Aromatoleum petrolei: one gene and its partner. The protein of the gene in region 2 interacts with the protein of the main gene of each other region in a pairwise test. Links are inferred from orthologs where the notes say so. Each region holds a gene or a part of one and is shown on either strand. Other genes may lie near its edges. The genes, in order: kdsB and acuR.

Region 1 (7,405 bases), 2.5 Mb from region 2 along the record:
GGCTACGACGGCCCCTGCCCGCCGTGGAACGACGAGCTAGTGCACCGCTACATGTTCACGCTGTATGCGCTGGACAAGGAATGCTGCAACCTCGACGGAACGTTCGGCGGGGCCCAGGTGCGCAACGCGATCGCGGGCCACGTGCTGGCCGAGGCGAAGCTCACCGGCACCTACACCCTGAATCCGTCGCTCTCGGGCTGAGCTTTCCGCAGAACAGGGTTCGCGCGAACCCCGTTCGGACGACTCAGAATCCGGCGGCAGTGCCTTCGCGGCGCGGGTCGGCAGCGCCGACCCATTCCCTGCCCCGCCTGACGACCACACCCAACCCGCTGGTCAGGTCGCGCAGGACGGTTTCGTGACCGAAGGCGGCCAGGCCGTCGGCCAGCGGACGCACGTCGGCACGATCCTCGATCTCGGTGGGGCCATTGCGGCTGCCGACATGAGGACGGGCGAGCACGGCGTCGGGCGGCATGTTCCAGTCGAGCAGGCCGACGAGGTTTTCCGCGACATAGTTGATGATCTGGCTGCCGCCCGGGGAGCCCGTCACCGCATGGAGTTTTCCACCCGCATCGAACACCAGGGTCGGCGACATCGAACTGCGCGGGCGCTTGCCGGGGCCGACACGATTCGGGTGCGGTCCGCGTTCGTCGGCCGGGGTGAAGGAGAAGTCGGTCAGCTGGTTGTTGAGCAGAAAACCGCGCACCACGCGCCGGCTGCCGAAGGCATCCTCGATCGAGGCGGTCATGGACACGGCATTGCCGGCCGGATCGACAATCGATACGTGGGAGGTCGCGGGCTGCTCGGCGTTCACTGCGCGCGGCGCTGGCGCGGCAGCGGGCGTGCCGGGACGAGCCCGATCGAGGCTGTCGTCGAGCCGGATCAGCTCGGCGCGCGCGGCGAGATAATCCCTCGCGAGCAGCCTTGAGGGGGCAAGCGGCATCGCCACGGGATCGCCATACCACGCGTCGCGATCGGCGAACGCGAGCCGCCCCGCCTCGCTGAACAGGTGAGCCGCGAACGCCGAGTCGGGCGGGATGTCGGCGAGCCGGAAGCGTTCGAGCATGCCGAGCATCGCCAGCACGGTGGCCGCGCCCGAGCTGGGCGGAGGCATGCCGCAGACACGGTAGGCGCGATACGGCCCGCACAAGGGGGCGCGCTCGACCGCACGGTAGCCGGAGAGATCCTCGAGCGAGAGCGCCCCCGGGTTGGGATCGGCCGCGACCGCAACAACGATGTCACGCGCGATCGACCCGGCGTAGAACGCGTCGGCGCCCTGTTCCGCCACCGCAGCCAGGACCTCGGCCAGTTGGGGATTGCGTAGTATCGCCCCCTCCGCCAGCGGTCGCCCGTCGGCATCGAAGAAGAGTTGGCGCGCAGATGGATCGCGATTCAGGAAGCGGTCCTGCGCGATCAATTTGTGCAGGCGTGGCGACACCGGAAATCCATCGGTGGCGAGGCGGATCGCAGGCTGGAACAGGCTCGACCAAGGCAGCCGGCCGTGCCGCGCATGGACTGCGGCAAACATGCGCAGCAGCCCCGGAACGCCAACCGAGCGCCCGCCCACGACGGCGTCGTAGAAGGCCATCTTGTCGCCTTGCGGGGTGAGAAAGAGATGTTCATCCACGCCACCCGGGGCAGTCTCGCGCCCGTCCCAGGCGCTCGTCCTGCCCTTCTGCGCGTCGTGATGGACGAGGAATCCGCCGCCTCCGATGCCGGAGGACTGCGGCTCGACGACGTTGAGCACCAGCGCGGCGGCAATCGCGGCATCGACCGCGCTACCGCCTGCGCGCAATACCCCCACGGCGGCATCGGTCGCGTGCGGGTTCGCGGTGACGACCATCGCCCGCGACGCAACGACGGCCGGTTTCCTGCTGAACCCCGTCGCCGCTTCAGGTTGTCCAGGCACTTGCCCGAAGGCCGGCCGGGCTGCGGGCAGCGCCGCCAGCCCGAGAATCACGATTGCGGCGAGCAGGGTCCGCGATGCATTCATATCCCCTCCCGAATTTCACGTGACTGCAGATTGGTGTGCGGAAACGATACGCGCGTCCCAGGGATGCCGGATCGCGCGCGGTGTATCGGGACGTTTCAGGGGACGTAGACAGCGAGTCGGCGTGCAACCGGAGCGAAACGTGGGCGACGGTAGTCCGGCACGCCCGCGACGTATGCGGGATAGACCTCGCCCTCGATGAGCGGGCGAAGGTAGCACCTTGCTGCATCGGTGACGTGGAGGCCGTCACCACGGATGAACCGGGCCGGCACCCGGCGCTCGAGGTTGGCGACCGCAGCCACGTCCTGGAACGCGATATCCCACTGGTAAGGGGTGTCGGAGAGTCGTCGGATCGCCGGCATGGCGCAGTCGCGCCCGGCGATGGCGGCTTCGACAGCCGCGCGACCGACAGCGCTGGACTGGGCGTGATCGACGGCAGACACGAGGTGCCCCGCGGCACGCTGCAGGTAATCGGGAATGGCCCAGTGGTGCTTGTAGCCGAGACGCGCGTGGATCAGCCGCGCGAGGCACTGACCCGCTCCACCGAGCTGCACGTGCCCCTTGCGATCGTGATCCTGCTCCATGACGAGCGTGCCGTCGGCACGACGGATCCCCTCCGACACCGTCACGGCGCAATAACCGAGTCGCTTCACCGTGGCGTCGACAGCGGCCAGGAAGGCGTCTTCGTCGAAAGGCACTTCAGGCATCAGGATGATGTGCGGCGGATCGTCCTCCGTGCGCGCGGCGAGCGCGCTCGCCGCGGCGATCCAGCCGGCGTTGCGCCCCATCACCTCGAGCACGAAAACGCGCCCGGCGCTGCTGGCCATCGACGCGATGTCGAGGCCGGCTTCCAGCATGGCCACCGCTGCATACTTCGCGGCGGAACCGAAGCCGGGCGAACAGTCGGTGCCTTCGAGATCGTTGTCGACCGTCTTCGGCACGCCCACGCACACCAGCGGGTAGCCACGCACACGGGCGGCAGCCGAGATCTTGGCGACGGTATCCATCGAGCCGTTGCCGCCGTTGTAGAGGAAATAACCGATGCCATGCGCCGCGAAGACCGCGAACAGGCGGTCGTACTGGGCGGGGTTCCGGTCGGGCGGATCAAGATCGAAGCGGCAGGAGCCAAAGGCGCCGCCCGGCATGTGCGAAAGCGCGTCGAGATCGCCGGCACCCAGCGTCGTCGTGTCGATCAGATCCTCGCCGAGGGCGCCGAGAATGCCGTGGCGGGCGGCAAGCACGGTGCCGATGGCGTCGCCGCGTTCGCGCGCAGCGGCAATCACCGCCGCCGCGGTGGCGTTGATGACCGCGGTTACGCCCCCCGACTGCGCATAGAGTAGATTTGTCCTGGCCATCGCGCTCTCGTGTGATGCCAAAGAAAACGCGGCGAGAAACGGGATGGCTCCCGCCGCTCGCCGCGCCTGTATCCGAGACGTCCGCTTATTTCAGCGCTTCGAACGCGCTCGCGGTGATCGCTTCGACCGCACCGAGACCGGAGATCTTGCGGACCTTCGGGGCGGTAGCCGCACCCGAGGCTGCCCACTTCGAATAGTACTCGACCAGCGGCTTGGTCTGGGCGTGATAGACCTCGAGGCGCTTCTTCACGGTTTCCTCGCGGTCGTCGTCGCGCTGGATGAGATCCTCGCCGGTCACGTCGTCCTTGCCCGCAACCTTGGGCGGGTTGAACTTGACGTGGTAGGTGCGGCCCGAGGCGACGTGCACACGGCGCCCACTCATGCGCTCGACAATCTCGCTGTCGGGAACGTCGATCTCGAGGACGAAGTCGATCGGCACGCCGGCCTCCTTCATCGCATCAGCCTGCGGAATCGTGCGCGGGAAGCCGTCGAACATGTAACCGGACTTGCAGTCGTCCTGCTGCAGGCGATCCTTCACCAGGCCGATGATGATGTCGTCGGAAACCAGTCCGCCCGCATCCATCACCTTCTTGGCTTCGATACCCAGCGGGGTGCCGGCCTTGACCGCGGCGCGCAGCATGTCACCGGTGGAAATCTGCGGAATGCCGAACTTTTCCTTGATGAAGTTCGCCTGAGTACCCTTGCCTGCGCCCGGGGGCCCCAACAGAATCAAACGCATGAATCCTCTCCTCCCTGTCATGCCGCGCCAGTCCGGCCGCATGGTTCCCAAAAAATGAAGCTCGAAACTTACTCGACTCGCCCCGCGCGGTCAAACACCGCCCGGACGCGCTCAAGGTCTTCGGGCGTATCGACGCCCGCCGCCGGCGCGCGTTCGACGGAAAGTACCCGAATGCGGTAACCGTGCCACAGCGCCCGCAACTGCTCGAGCGCCTCCCAGTTTTCCAGCGGCGATGGCGCCAGCCCTGCATAGCGGCGCAGGAAGTCGACGCGATAAGCGTAGATGCCGATGTGGCGCTGTACCGGAAGGCCCGCAGGGATCGCCTCACGAGATCTGGCGAAATCGTCACGCGCCCAAGGGATCGGGGCGCGCGAGAAATACAGCGCACGATCGTGCGCGTCGCACACGACCTTGACGACGTTCGGATTGAAGAATTCGGCAGCGTCGTGCAGCGGATGCGCGGCCGTCGCGATCGCTGCGTCGGGCGAATCGGCGAGGGCCCGTGCGACATCGACGATCAGGACGGGGTCGATCAGGGGTTCGTCACCCTGCACATTGACGACGATCTGGTCATCGCTCCAGCCGCGGGCGGCAACGACCTCGGCGAGACGGTCGGTGCCGCTGGGATGATCGGCGCACGTCATCAGCACGTCACCGCCGGCCGACCGCACGGCGTCGACGACACGTTCATCGTCGGTCGCGACCCACGCGGACAGCGGCCCGGCCTTGCGTGCCTGGTCGAGCACGCGCACCACCATCGGCTTGCCCCCGATGTCCGCGAGCGGCTTGCCCGGCAGGCGCGTCGAGGCGTAGCGTGCCGGAATGACGACGTGGAAGCCGGCCATGCTCAGCGGCGCAGGGCGTCGACTTCTTCGGCCGGCAGCTGGCGCGCCTCTTCCTCGAGCATCACCGGAATGCCGTCGCGGATCGGGAACGCGAGGCGGTCAGCCTTGCAGACGAGTTCCTGCTTGTCCTTGACGAAGTCGAGGGGACCCTTGCAGACGGGGCACACGAGGATTTCAAGCAGTCTGGCGTCCATGCGACAGTTTCTCCAGGATATGTTCGGCGGCGCCCGCCGGGATCTGTGCCCTGACCGGGAATTCCCAAGTGTCGGCAGGCGCGAAAGCCGAGCATTTTACCGCATCCTTGCTGGTCAGGACTTTCGCCTCGCCCGGTGCGAACGCCAGGTCGGCTGGGGTGAATGGGTGGTGATCCGGGAAGGGATGGGGCACGACATCGAGTCCCATCGCGCGCAACTGATCGAAAAATCGCTCCGGGCGACCTATGCCGGCGACCGCATGCACGCGGCGCCCCGTGAATGCGTCGGGCTGGCACCAAGACGTCGCATCCCGCAGGGAGATGAAGGCATCGCCTTCGAGCCTCATCGGGAACACCGGCGTACCGCCGATTGCCTGCCTGACTTCTGCCGAAAGGGCGCCATGGGCAATCACCACATCGACTTCGCGCAGCCGGCTCACCGGTTCGCGCAGCGGGCCGGCGGGCAGCAGCCAGCGGTTGCCGAGCGTGCGCTCGTCCACGACCGCGAGCTCGACGTCGCGAGCAAGGCGGTAATGCTGCAAGCCGTCGTCGGACACAATGACGTCGCACTCGGGATGCCGGGCCAGAAGCGCTCTTGCCGCGGCCGGGCGGTCCGCACCGACGGCAACCGGGCAAGCGGTCAGGCGCGCGAGGAGTACGGGTTCGTCGCCGTACAGGGAAGTATCGCCGTCGGCGGGAACCAGGGCGACGCCGTCGAATTGGCCGCCATAGCCGCGACTGACGACTCCGGGCACCCACCCCGCCGCGCGCAGCTCGCGCACGAGCCAATCCACGACCGGCGTCTTGCCACTGCCGCCGACAGCAATGTTGCCGACGATGATGACCGGAACCGGGAGGCGCTCGACACGCCGCAGGTCACTGCGATAGCGGCGACGACGCGTCGCGGCAAGGGCGCCGAACAGCGCCGACAAGGGGCGCAGCAGGTGCGCGACGAGCGAGCGGCGTTGCCACCACTCCGGGCTGCTGCGCGCCATGGATCAGGTGTACGGCCTCGGCGGCCGGGTCGCCGACACCGCCCCGGCGGCAAGAGGGCTCACGGGGCGGACTGGGTGGCGAAGGTGATGTGCGGCAGGCCCGCACGCTGCGCCGCCTGCATTACGTCAATGACGCTCTGGTGCGCGGCCTTGGCGTCAGCCGTGATGACCACGACTGGATCCTTGCCTCCGGCGGGAACGGCGCGACCGAGCGCCGCGGCGATCGCATTGATGCTCTTGTCGCCGACCGGCTGGCGATTGACGAGAACGTCTCCGGCGGCATTCACCGCGACCACGATCTCGCTGGGCGTAACTTCGGCGGCCTTGGTGTCGGCCGTGGGGAGGTTGATCTCGAGTCCCGACACCTTGGAGTAGGTCGTCGTGAGGACGAGAAAGATGATCAGGACCAGCAGGACATCGATTAGCGGGATCAGGTTGATGTCCGGTGCTTCGTGTTTGCGTCCGCGCTGGAAGTTCATGCGCTGCATTCCCGCTCAGGGACGACGGTCGCCGTGTACGACCTCGACCAGCTTGATCGCCTGCTGCTCCATGTCGACGACGAAGCCGTCGACGACCGCGCGGTAATGGCGCCAGAAGATGATCGAGGGAATCGCGATCATCAGGCCCAGGCCCGTGGCGTAGAGAGCGGTGGAGATGCCCTGCGCGAGCTGCTGCGGGTTGGTCGTGGCCGCTCCCTGGGCGGCGAAGATGTCGATCATGCCGACGATGGTGCCGAACAGGCCCATCAACGGCGCGATCGACGCGATGGTGCCGAGCGTGTTGAGAAAGCGCTCGAGTTCGTGCGCGACGGCGCGGCCGGTTTCCTCGATCGCCTCCTTCATGACTTCGCGCGTGCTGCCGACATTGCGCAGGCCCGCGGCGAGGACGCGACCGAGCGGCGAATGGGCCGCCACGCGGTTGGCCATCTCGGACGTGGCGCCCTTCTGGCGTAGGTCGGCGAGCACCTTTTCGAGCAGCCCTTCGGGCACGATGCGCGAACGACGCAGGGTGACGCCGCGTTCGATGATGAGGGCGACGGCAACGATGGATACCAGCAGGAGGGGCCAGACGGGCCAGCCCGCGGACTGGATGAGCGCGAACACGCAGGAACTCCGGGAACTCGAAAAAAGAAGAACTCTAACCCCGGGCCGCGAACACGGCAAGGGCGCACCCTTTTGTCATGAACGGGACAAGAATCCACAAAACCTGTGGATAAGTTTGTGGATTCTTCGCGAATTAGTCGCCAAATGGCTGTCGCGACAAGTGTTTTCTTACTGCGATGAAAAATTAA
Region 2 (7,466 bases):
ACCTGCGCGCGGTGTGGGACAAGCAGGTGCACCGTCTCCTCGGGACCACCATCGGCATGCTCGTGTCGTGGGCGCTGCTCAGCCTGCCGCTCGACAAGTGGTCCATCTCGGTCGTGATGATAGGGCTGGCCTTCGTGGTCGAGACCGCCGTGGTGCGCCACTACGGCTTCGCCGCGATCTTCATCACGCCGCTGACCATCCTCCTGGCCGAGGCCGCCACCCTGGGGCACGGTTCGGCCACCGAGCTGATCCAGGCGCGCTTCCTGGACACCCTGCTCGGTTGCCTGGTCGGCTTCGCGGGCGGCATCTGCCTGCACAGTCCGCGATTCCGGAGCGTGGTCGGCGGGCAGATGCGACGGGTGATTCCGGCACGCTTGTTCGGCTAGGTTGCGCGAATACGGGGCATCAGCCGGTGTGCGGCGGCGCGGACCGCGGTGTGGCCACTCCCGTGTAGCAGATGAGGTTATGGCAGACGGCCGGCGCGTCGCCGAGGTTGCGGTAGCCGTGCGGCCGGTCGGCGGCGAAGCGCACGGCGTCGCCTTCCTTCAGGGGGTGCCAGCAGCCGTCGATGAGCACCTCCAGCGTGCCGTGGATGACGATCACGTGCTCCACGACGCCGGCAAGGTGGGGCTCGGAATGCCGCTCGTAGCCGGGCGCCAGCGTCAGTTCGAGCAGCTCGAAGCCCAGGTGCGCGTCGTAGGGGAAGAGCGGGGCGACCCACATCGGGTCGCTCGCCGGCCGGTCGCGCAACGCGGCGGCGCAGCGGAAGGCGGCCTCTTCGTGGCGCACCGGCGGCTCGATGAAGGCCGACAGCGGGGTGTGGAAGCCGGAGGCGATGCGCCACAAGGTGGCCACGGTCGGGCTCGATTCGGCGCGTTCGATCTGGCCGAGCATGGCCTTGCTGACGCCGGTCTCGCCCGCGGCACGGTCGAGGCTCCAGCCGCGCTCGGCACGCAAGCGCCGCATGGTTGCGGCCAGATGCTCCGCCAGCGCGGGCGTGGCGCTGGGCGCCGGGGCGGAAGAGGGGAGGCCGTTCTTGGACATGTCGTTCGCGCTGGGCGTCTCAGGCTTGTGCGTTATAACGCACGCTGCTAGGCTTGAGGGTGTGCGTTATAGCGCACGATCTTCCGATTAGAGCAGAAAGAGCCAAGCATGGGCAAGCCACACACGGCGCCGGGCATCACCCGTCATTTTCCGCACCTCGCGGCCGGTTTCATCGCCGTCCTGGTCGGCTACACCAGCTCGGCGGCGATCGTCTTTCAGGCCGCCCATGCCGCCGGGGCAACGCCCTCGCAGCTGGCTTCGTGGCTGTGGGCGCTCGGGTTGGGAATGAGCCTCACGACCATCGCATTGTCCCTGCGTTATCGCGCGCCCATCCTCACGGCGTGGTCGACGCCGGGTGCGGCGCTCCTTGCCACGGGGCTCGTCGGGGTGCCGATGAGCGAAGCCATCGGCGCCTTCCTGTTCGCGTCTGCCTTGATGGCGGTGCTCGGCTTCAGCGGCGCGTTCGAGCGCATCATGCGCCACGTGCCACCGTCGATTGCCGCGGCAATGCTGGCCGGCGTGCTGCTGCGCTTCGGCCTCGGCGCCTTCGCGCAGCTCAGCCAGGATCTCGCGTTGGTGGGGACGATGATCCTCGTGTTCTTCGCCGCCCGTCGCTGGTCCCCGCGTTACGCCGTGCCGCTCGCCTTCCTTGCCGGTCTGGTCGTCGCCGCGGCCAGTGGCAGCATTGCCACCGCCGAAATCCGTTGGCAACTGTCCGCCCCGGAATTCGTGATACCGAGCTTCTCGCTTGCGACGCTAATCGGCATCGGCCTGCCGCTGTTCATCGTCACGCTCGCCTCGCAGAACGTGCCCGGCCTGGCCGTGCTGCGCGCCAACGGCTACGCGACGCCCGGTTCGCCGCTGCTCGGCTGGACCGGCCTCACCGGCGTCGTACTCGCGCCCTTCGGTGGATTCTCCTTCAACCTCGCCGCGATCACGGCTGCGATCTGCATGAGCCCGGACGCCGATCCGAATCCGGCCCGGCGCTACCTCGCGTCGATCTGGGCGGGCGGCTTCTATCTCCTCACCGGCATCGGCGGGGCCACGGTGGCGAGCCTGCTGTCCGCCTTCCCGCAGGCCTTGGTCGCCGCCATCGCCGGCCTTGCGCTGATGGGCACGATCGCCGCCAGCCTGAGCGCCGCGCTCGCCGACGAGGGCGGACGCGATGCGGCCGTGGTCACCTTCCTCGTCACCGCGTCGGGCCTTACGCTGTTCGGCATCGGCAGCGCGTTCTGGGGGCTGGTCTTCGGCTATGCCGTCAGCCACGCCCTGCGGCGGCCGCAAAGGCGGGCGGCCTGAGCCGTGCGGGGGCGTCAGTCGGGAATTTCAGGCTCGACGAGTCGCGCCAGATGCTCGAGCGACTCCTGCCAGCCGAGGTAGCAGAATTCCACCGGAATCGCCTCGGGAATGCCCTCCTGCACGATGTCCACGTCCGTTCCGCAGACCACCGCACGCAGCGACACCGTCGTCACCATCTCGCCGGGCAGCTTGGTGTCGTCGAACTTGTCGGTGTAGCGAATGCGCTCGTGGGGCACGAGTTCCAGATAGGTGCCGCCGAAGGAATGGCTGTTGCCCGTGCTGAAATTCCTGAACGCCATCCTGAAGGTGCCGCCCACCGTGGCATCCAGTTGGGCGACGGTGCAGGTGAAGCCGTTGGGCGGCAGCCAGCGGGCGAGGGCTTCCGCATCGAGGAAGGCGCGGTAGATCTTCTCGGGTTTTGCGCGCAGCACGCGGTGCAGTCGGACGGTACCGGTAGGCATGGTCTCTCCTTTCGTCGGGGTTGGGTCTGCGGTTGTTCTCGCCGCTCCTCATACCATAGTCGACGGTCGGGACTGCAGAGCGAAAGTTGCGGGAAATTCCCGGCATTCCGCTTGGCTCCCTGCCGGCCGGGCAGACGGCGTGGTTCAAGGGCCCGTTTGGCCAAGACTGCAGGGATGCTCCTCGCGCGGATGGGTGCAGGCGCCGGGGGCGGTTTCATGCTGTTTGCGTCCCGTGTCTTGATTTAATGAGACGGTCGGTCTAATCTCCGGGCATGGACGTTGCCCACCAGCCCCCCCGTCGCCGCGGCCGACCGCCCAGACAGCGCGAAGATCTCACCGAGACGCGCGAACTCTTGCTGCGGGCCGGGCTGGAAGTGCTCACCGAAAAGGGGTTCTCCTCGACCGGCATCGACGAGATCCTCGGCCGCGTGAGCGTGCCGAAGGGATCCTTCTATCACTATTTCGACAGCAAGGAAGCGTTCGGCCTCGACCTGATCCAACGCTACGGGGAGTTCTTTGCCCGGAAGCTGGATCGTCACCTTCGCAATGCGGCGCTCTCGCCCCTGAGTCGCCTGCGGGCCTTCGTTGCCGACGCGACGGACGGCATGGCCCGCCACGATTTCCGTCGCGGTTGCCTCATCGGAAACCTCGGCCAGGAAACGGGCACCCTTCCCGAGAGTTTTCGAGCCCGACTCAAGGAGACCTTCGAGGATTGGCAGGCCCGCTTTGGGGCTTGTCTGGTCGAGGCGCAGAAAGCCGGGGAGTTGGCGCCGGACGCCGACACGGCGCGGCTCGCGGCGTTCTTCTGGATCGGCTGGGAGGGCGCCGTCCTGCGGGCCAAGCTCGAACGGAGCGCGAGGCCGCTCGAAGTGTTCGCTCAATTCTTTTTCGCCGGCCTACCGAAGGGCTGATTTTTTTGCTGTTTATTAGACGACCGGTCTAAATGTGGGAGAGACGTATGTTCAAGGGAATCCTGATCGAGAAGGACGAGTCCGGTTACCGCGCGAGCGTGCAGGAACTCGATGAAGCGCAATTGCCCGAGGGCAACGTGACGGTTCGCGTCAGTCACTCGACGCTCAATTACAAGGACGGCCTGGCCATTACCGGCAAGGGGCCGGTGGTGCGGAAGTTTCCGATGGTCCCAGGCATCGACCTGGTGGGCGTGGTCGAGGAGAGCACCCATCCGGCGTACCAGGCCGGCGATTCGGTGGTGCTCAACGGATGGGGCGTGGGCGAAGTGCACTGGGGCGGGCTGGCACAGAAGGCGCGCCTCAACGGCGACTGGCTGGTGCCCTTGCCCCCGGCGTTCACGCCGCAGCAGGCAATGGCCATCGGCACCGCGGGCTACACTGCCATGCTGTGCGTACTCGCGCTGGAGCGGCATGGAGTCCGACCCGAGCACGGCGAGATCCTCGTCACCGGCGCCGCGGGTGGCGTCGGCAGCGTCGCCATCGCGGTCCTGGCGAAGCTCGGTTACACGGTCGTCGCGGCGACCGGCCGCCCGCAGGACGCCGACTACCTGAAGTCCCTCGGCGCAACCGAAGTCGTCGAGCGCGCCCTGTTCTCCTCCCCCGGCAAGCCGCTGGGCAAGGAGCGCTGGGCCGGCGCCGTCGATGTCGTCGGCAGCCACGTGCTGGCCAACGTCTGCGCCACGACCAAGTACCGCGGCGTGGTCGCCGCCTGCGGCCTGGCGGCAGGCATGGATTTCCCCGCGACCGTCGCGCCCTTCATCCTGCGCGGCGTCACGCTGGCAGGCGTCGACAGCGTGATGTGCCCGCGTGCCGAGCGCCTCGTGGCCTGGCAACGTCTGGGAACCGATCTGGACGTGGCCAAGCTCGGCCAGATCAGCCGCGAAGTTGGCCTGGCCGAAGCCATTCCGCTCGCCGATAGCCTCCTGAAGGGCGAAGTGCGCGGCCGCATCGTCGTGGACGTCAATCGCTAGACCAACTTCAGCAGCAGAACCCGCTTCATCATCCGAAGGAGAACAGCATGACCCAAGCGCAGCAGGCCGCAGTGAGCCGGTTTCCCGTTCCCGAACTGAAGGACATGCCCGAAGACATCCGCGCGCGCATCCTCGCCGTGCAGGAGAAGTCCGGTTTCATCCCCAACGTGTTCCTGACGCTCGCCCACCGCCCCGACGAGTTCCGCGCCTTCTTTGCCTATCACGACGCACTGATGGAAAAACCCGGCAACCTGACCAAGGCCGAGCGCGAGATGATCGTCGTCGCGACGAGCGCCGTTAACCAGTGCCAGTATTGCGTGATCGCCCATGGCGCCATCCTGCGCATCCGCGCCAAGAACCCGCTCATTGCCGACCAGGTCGCCACCAACTACCGCAAGGCCGACATCACCGAGCGCCAGAAGGCGATGCTCGATTTCGCGATGAAGGTTTCGCAGAGCGCCCACCTCGTCGGAGAGGCCGACTTCGAAGCGCTGAAGGCACACGGCTTCAACGATGACGACATCTGGGACATCGCGGGCATCTCGGCCTTCTTTGGCATGTCCAACCGCATCGCCAACGTCACCAGCATGCGGCCCAACGCGGAGTTCTACACGCTCGGCCGCCAGACCGTCGAGCGCGCTTGAGCTCGCCTCCCAGTCCGCGACGCGAGCTGCCGCGCAGAGCCATGAAGCGCTGCGCGGCAGCGGCGGGCTGTCCCCGCTGGTCGCTGCACGGCGATGCCGTGCGACAGCCTCCGTCTTGGGCTGCCGGGCTCATTGGCCCGTACCCGTCCGACCGACGCGCTACCGTCCGGCGAACCGTGTCGCTGGCGCCTCGCTCAGCACGCTGTCGTCCTCGGTGCGCGGCGTGCCGGTCTCGGTGCGTAGCGGGATGACCCCGGCCCATGCCGGCCAGCTCAGGTCCTCTTCGTCGTCCTCCACTCCCCAGTCGCGCACTTTGGCCGATGCTTCCGCGAGCGGGATCCGCAACAGGCTGGTGGTGTTGAGTTCCTTGTCGTTGATCGGGCGCAGCGTTGCCCAACGGTCGGGATAGAGGCCGTCGATGAACGCGCGCAGGCTGCGCCGTTTGTCCTCCGGGTTGGCGACGAGCTCGAACCGGCCGTAGATCACCACCGAACGGTAGTTCATCGAGTGGTGCATGGCCGAGCGCGCCAGCACCAATCCGTCGGCGAGCGCGATGGTGACGCAGGCCTCGCCCTGCACGAGCGCCTTGAGCATGCGGGACGCCTTGGCGCCGTGGATGTACAAGTGTTCGCCTTCGCGCCAATGCAGCGTGGGGATCGCGTGCACCGCGCCATCGATCTGGAAGGCGACGGTGCAGATCATCGCCGCGTCGACGATGGCTGTCACGGCGTCGGCCTCGTAGTGCGCGCGCTCCGGCATGCGGCGGACGCGGGTGCGCGGGGAAGGGGCGGAAGGCTTGGACATGACGGCGGTGCTCCGGGGGAAAGGGTTGGCACAAGCCTACGGGGGTGGTGGTACCTTTCGTAGTGCCACGCGATGAATGAACCATGGAGCCACAATGGAACTCGACTGGCTGCTCGCCCCGCCGCTCCCCGAGACCTTGCCGCGTCAGCGCGTGCTCTACCTGCGCCTGCGCGACGCCATCCTGTCCGGCCGTCTTGCGCCCGGCACGCGCCTGCCTGCGAGCCGCGGGCTGGCCGCATCGCTGAAGATCGCCCGCAACACCGTGCTGTTCGCCTACGAGCAACTGGTGGCCGAAGGCTGTCTGGAGGCGGATCGCCAAGGCACGCGTGTGGCAGCCCTCCCCGCGCGGCCGGCGGGGCGTTCGGCCACCGCCGATGCGCTCGCCGCGCCGCTCCGACTCTCCGCCCGCGCTGCGGCCGCACTCCAACCCGCACCCGGACGCGAGGCCGAGGCGCTGCCATTTGCTCCCGGCGTGCCGGACTTCGGCGCCTTCCCCTTCCGTAGCTGGCGTGCCTGCCTGGAGCGTGCCTGGCGCGATGCCGGTTGGCGCCAGCTCGGCTATGCGGAGAGCGGCGGCGATCCCGCGCTACGCCAGGCGCTCGCCGACCACCTCACGACCGGGCGCGGCTTGCCCGTGAGTCCGACCCAAATCGTCATCACCAGCGGAACGCAGGTGGCGCTGGACCTGTGTGCCCGTCTGCTGTGCGACCATGGCGACATCGTCTGGGCCGAAAACCCGGGCTACCTCGCCGCCCGCGTCGCCTTCGGCCTGGCCGGGCTGCGGGTGTATGACGTGCCGGTCGACGCCGAAGGGCTTGCTCCCGCGGAGGAGGACTGGCGCGATTACCCGCCGCGGCTCGTCATGGTCACCCCTTCGCACCAGTACCCGACCGGCCGCGTCATGACCTTGCCGCGGCGTCTCGCCCTCATCGAGCGCGCGCGCCGAACGGGCGCCTGGATCATCGAGGACGACTACGACAGCGAGTTCCGCCGTGCGGGCGCCGCGCCGCCCGCACTGTTCGGCCTGCGGCCGGATGCCCCGGTCGTCTATGTCGGCACGTTCAGCAAGACGCTCTATCCCGGCTTGCGCCTTGGCTATCTCGTGCTGCCCGAACCCATCGCCGCCGACTTCGCCCGTGCCGTCGCGCAGGCGACGCGCGCCGGACAGGGCATCGAACAGCGCGCGCTCGCCGACTTCATGCAGCGCGGCCATTACACCGCCCATCTGCGGCGCATGCGCGTCCGCTATGCCGCGCGGCAGGCGGCACTGCG

What was found.
Region 1: the proteins of acuR (region 2) and kdsB interact in binary tests that used the Escherichia coli proteins (3 or more experiments, as listed by UniProt). The link is inferred for Aromatoleum petrolei from one-to-one orthologs.

The regions. Positions count from the first base shown.
Region 1 is NZ_CP059560.1:3,912,211-3,919,615, reverse strand. What follows is about bases 3,039-5,850. They hold kdsB (3-deoxy-manno-octulosonate cytidylyltransferase), read right to left. Parts: upstream 4,927-5,850; coding sequence 4,150-4,926; downstream 3,039-4,149. Other genes in these bases: lpxK (tetraacyldisaccharide 4'-kinase), read right to left, coding at 5,101-5,850; ToN1_RS17795 (Trm112 family protein), read right to left, coding at 4,929-5,120; adk (adenylate kinase), read right to left, coding at 3,428-4,081; ToN1_RS17810 (6-phosphofructokinase), read right to left, coding at 3,039-3,342. Outside these bases: ToN1_RS17820 (YbhB/YbcL family Raf kinase inhibitor-like protein), read left to right, coding at 1-201; ggt (gamma-glutamyltransferase), read right to left, coding at 245-1,990; more of ToN1_RS17810, read right to left, coding at 2,086-3,038; more of lpxK, read right to left, coding at 5,851-6,114; ToN1_RS17785 (ExbD/TolR family protein), read right to left, coding at 6,174-6,593; ToN1_RS17780 (MotA/TolQ/ExbB proton channel family protein), read right to left, coding at 6,609-7,217; ToN1_RS17775 (hypothetical protein), read left to right, coding at 7,204-7,405. UniProt on the Escherichia coli protein: Activates KDO (a required 8-carbon sugar) for incorporation into bacterial lipopolysaccharide in Gram-negative bacteria.
Region 2 is NZ_CP059560.1:1,430,963-1,438,428, reverse strand. Bases 2,064-4,936 are described here. They hold acuR (acrylate utilization transcriptional regulator AcuR), read left to right. Parts: upstream 2,064-3,157; coding sequence 3,158-3,715; downstream 3,716-4,936. Other genes in these bases: ToN1_RS06550 (peroxidase-related enzyme), read left to right, coding at 4,794-4,936; acuI (acrylyl-CoA reductase (NADPH)), read left to right, coding at 3,763-4,746; ToN1_RS06565 (SRPBCC family protein), read right to left, coding at 2,358-2,804; ToN1_RS06570 (benzoate/H(+) symporter BenE family transporter), read left to right, coding at 2,064-2,343. In the rest of the region: ToN1_RS06580 (FUSC family protein), read left to right, coding at 1-386; ToN1_RS06575 (helix-turn-helix domain-containing protein), read right to left, coding at 406-1,044; more of ToN1_RS06570, read left to right, coding at 1,153-2,063; more of ToN1_RS06550, read left to right, coding at 4,937-5,390; ToN1_RS06545 (pyridoxamine 5'-phosphate oxidase family protein), read right to left, coding at 5,550-6,194; MocR-like pyridoxine biosynthesis transcription factor PdxR, read left to right, coding at 6,289-7,466. UniProt on the Escherichia coli protein: Involved in response to both electrophiles and reactive chlorine species (RCS). Represses the transcription of the nemRA-gloA operon by binding to the NemR box.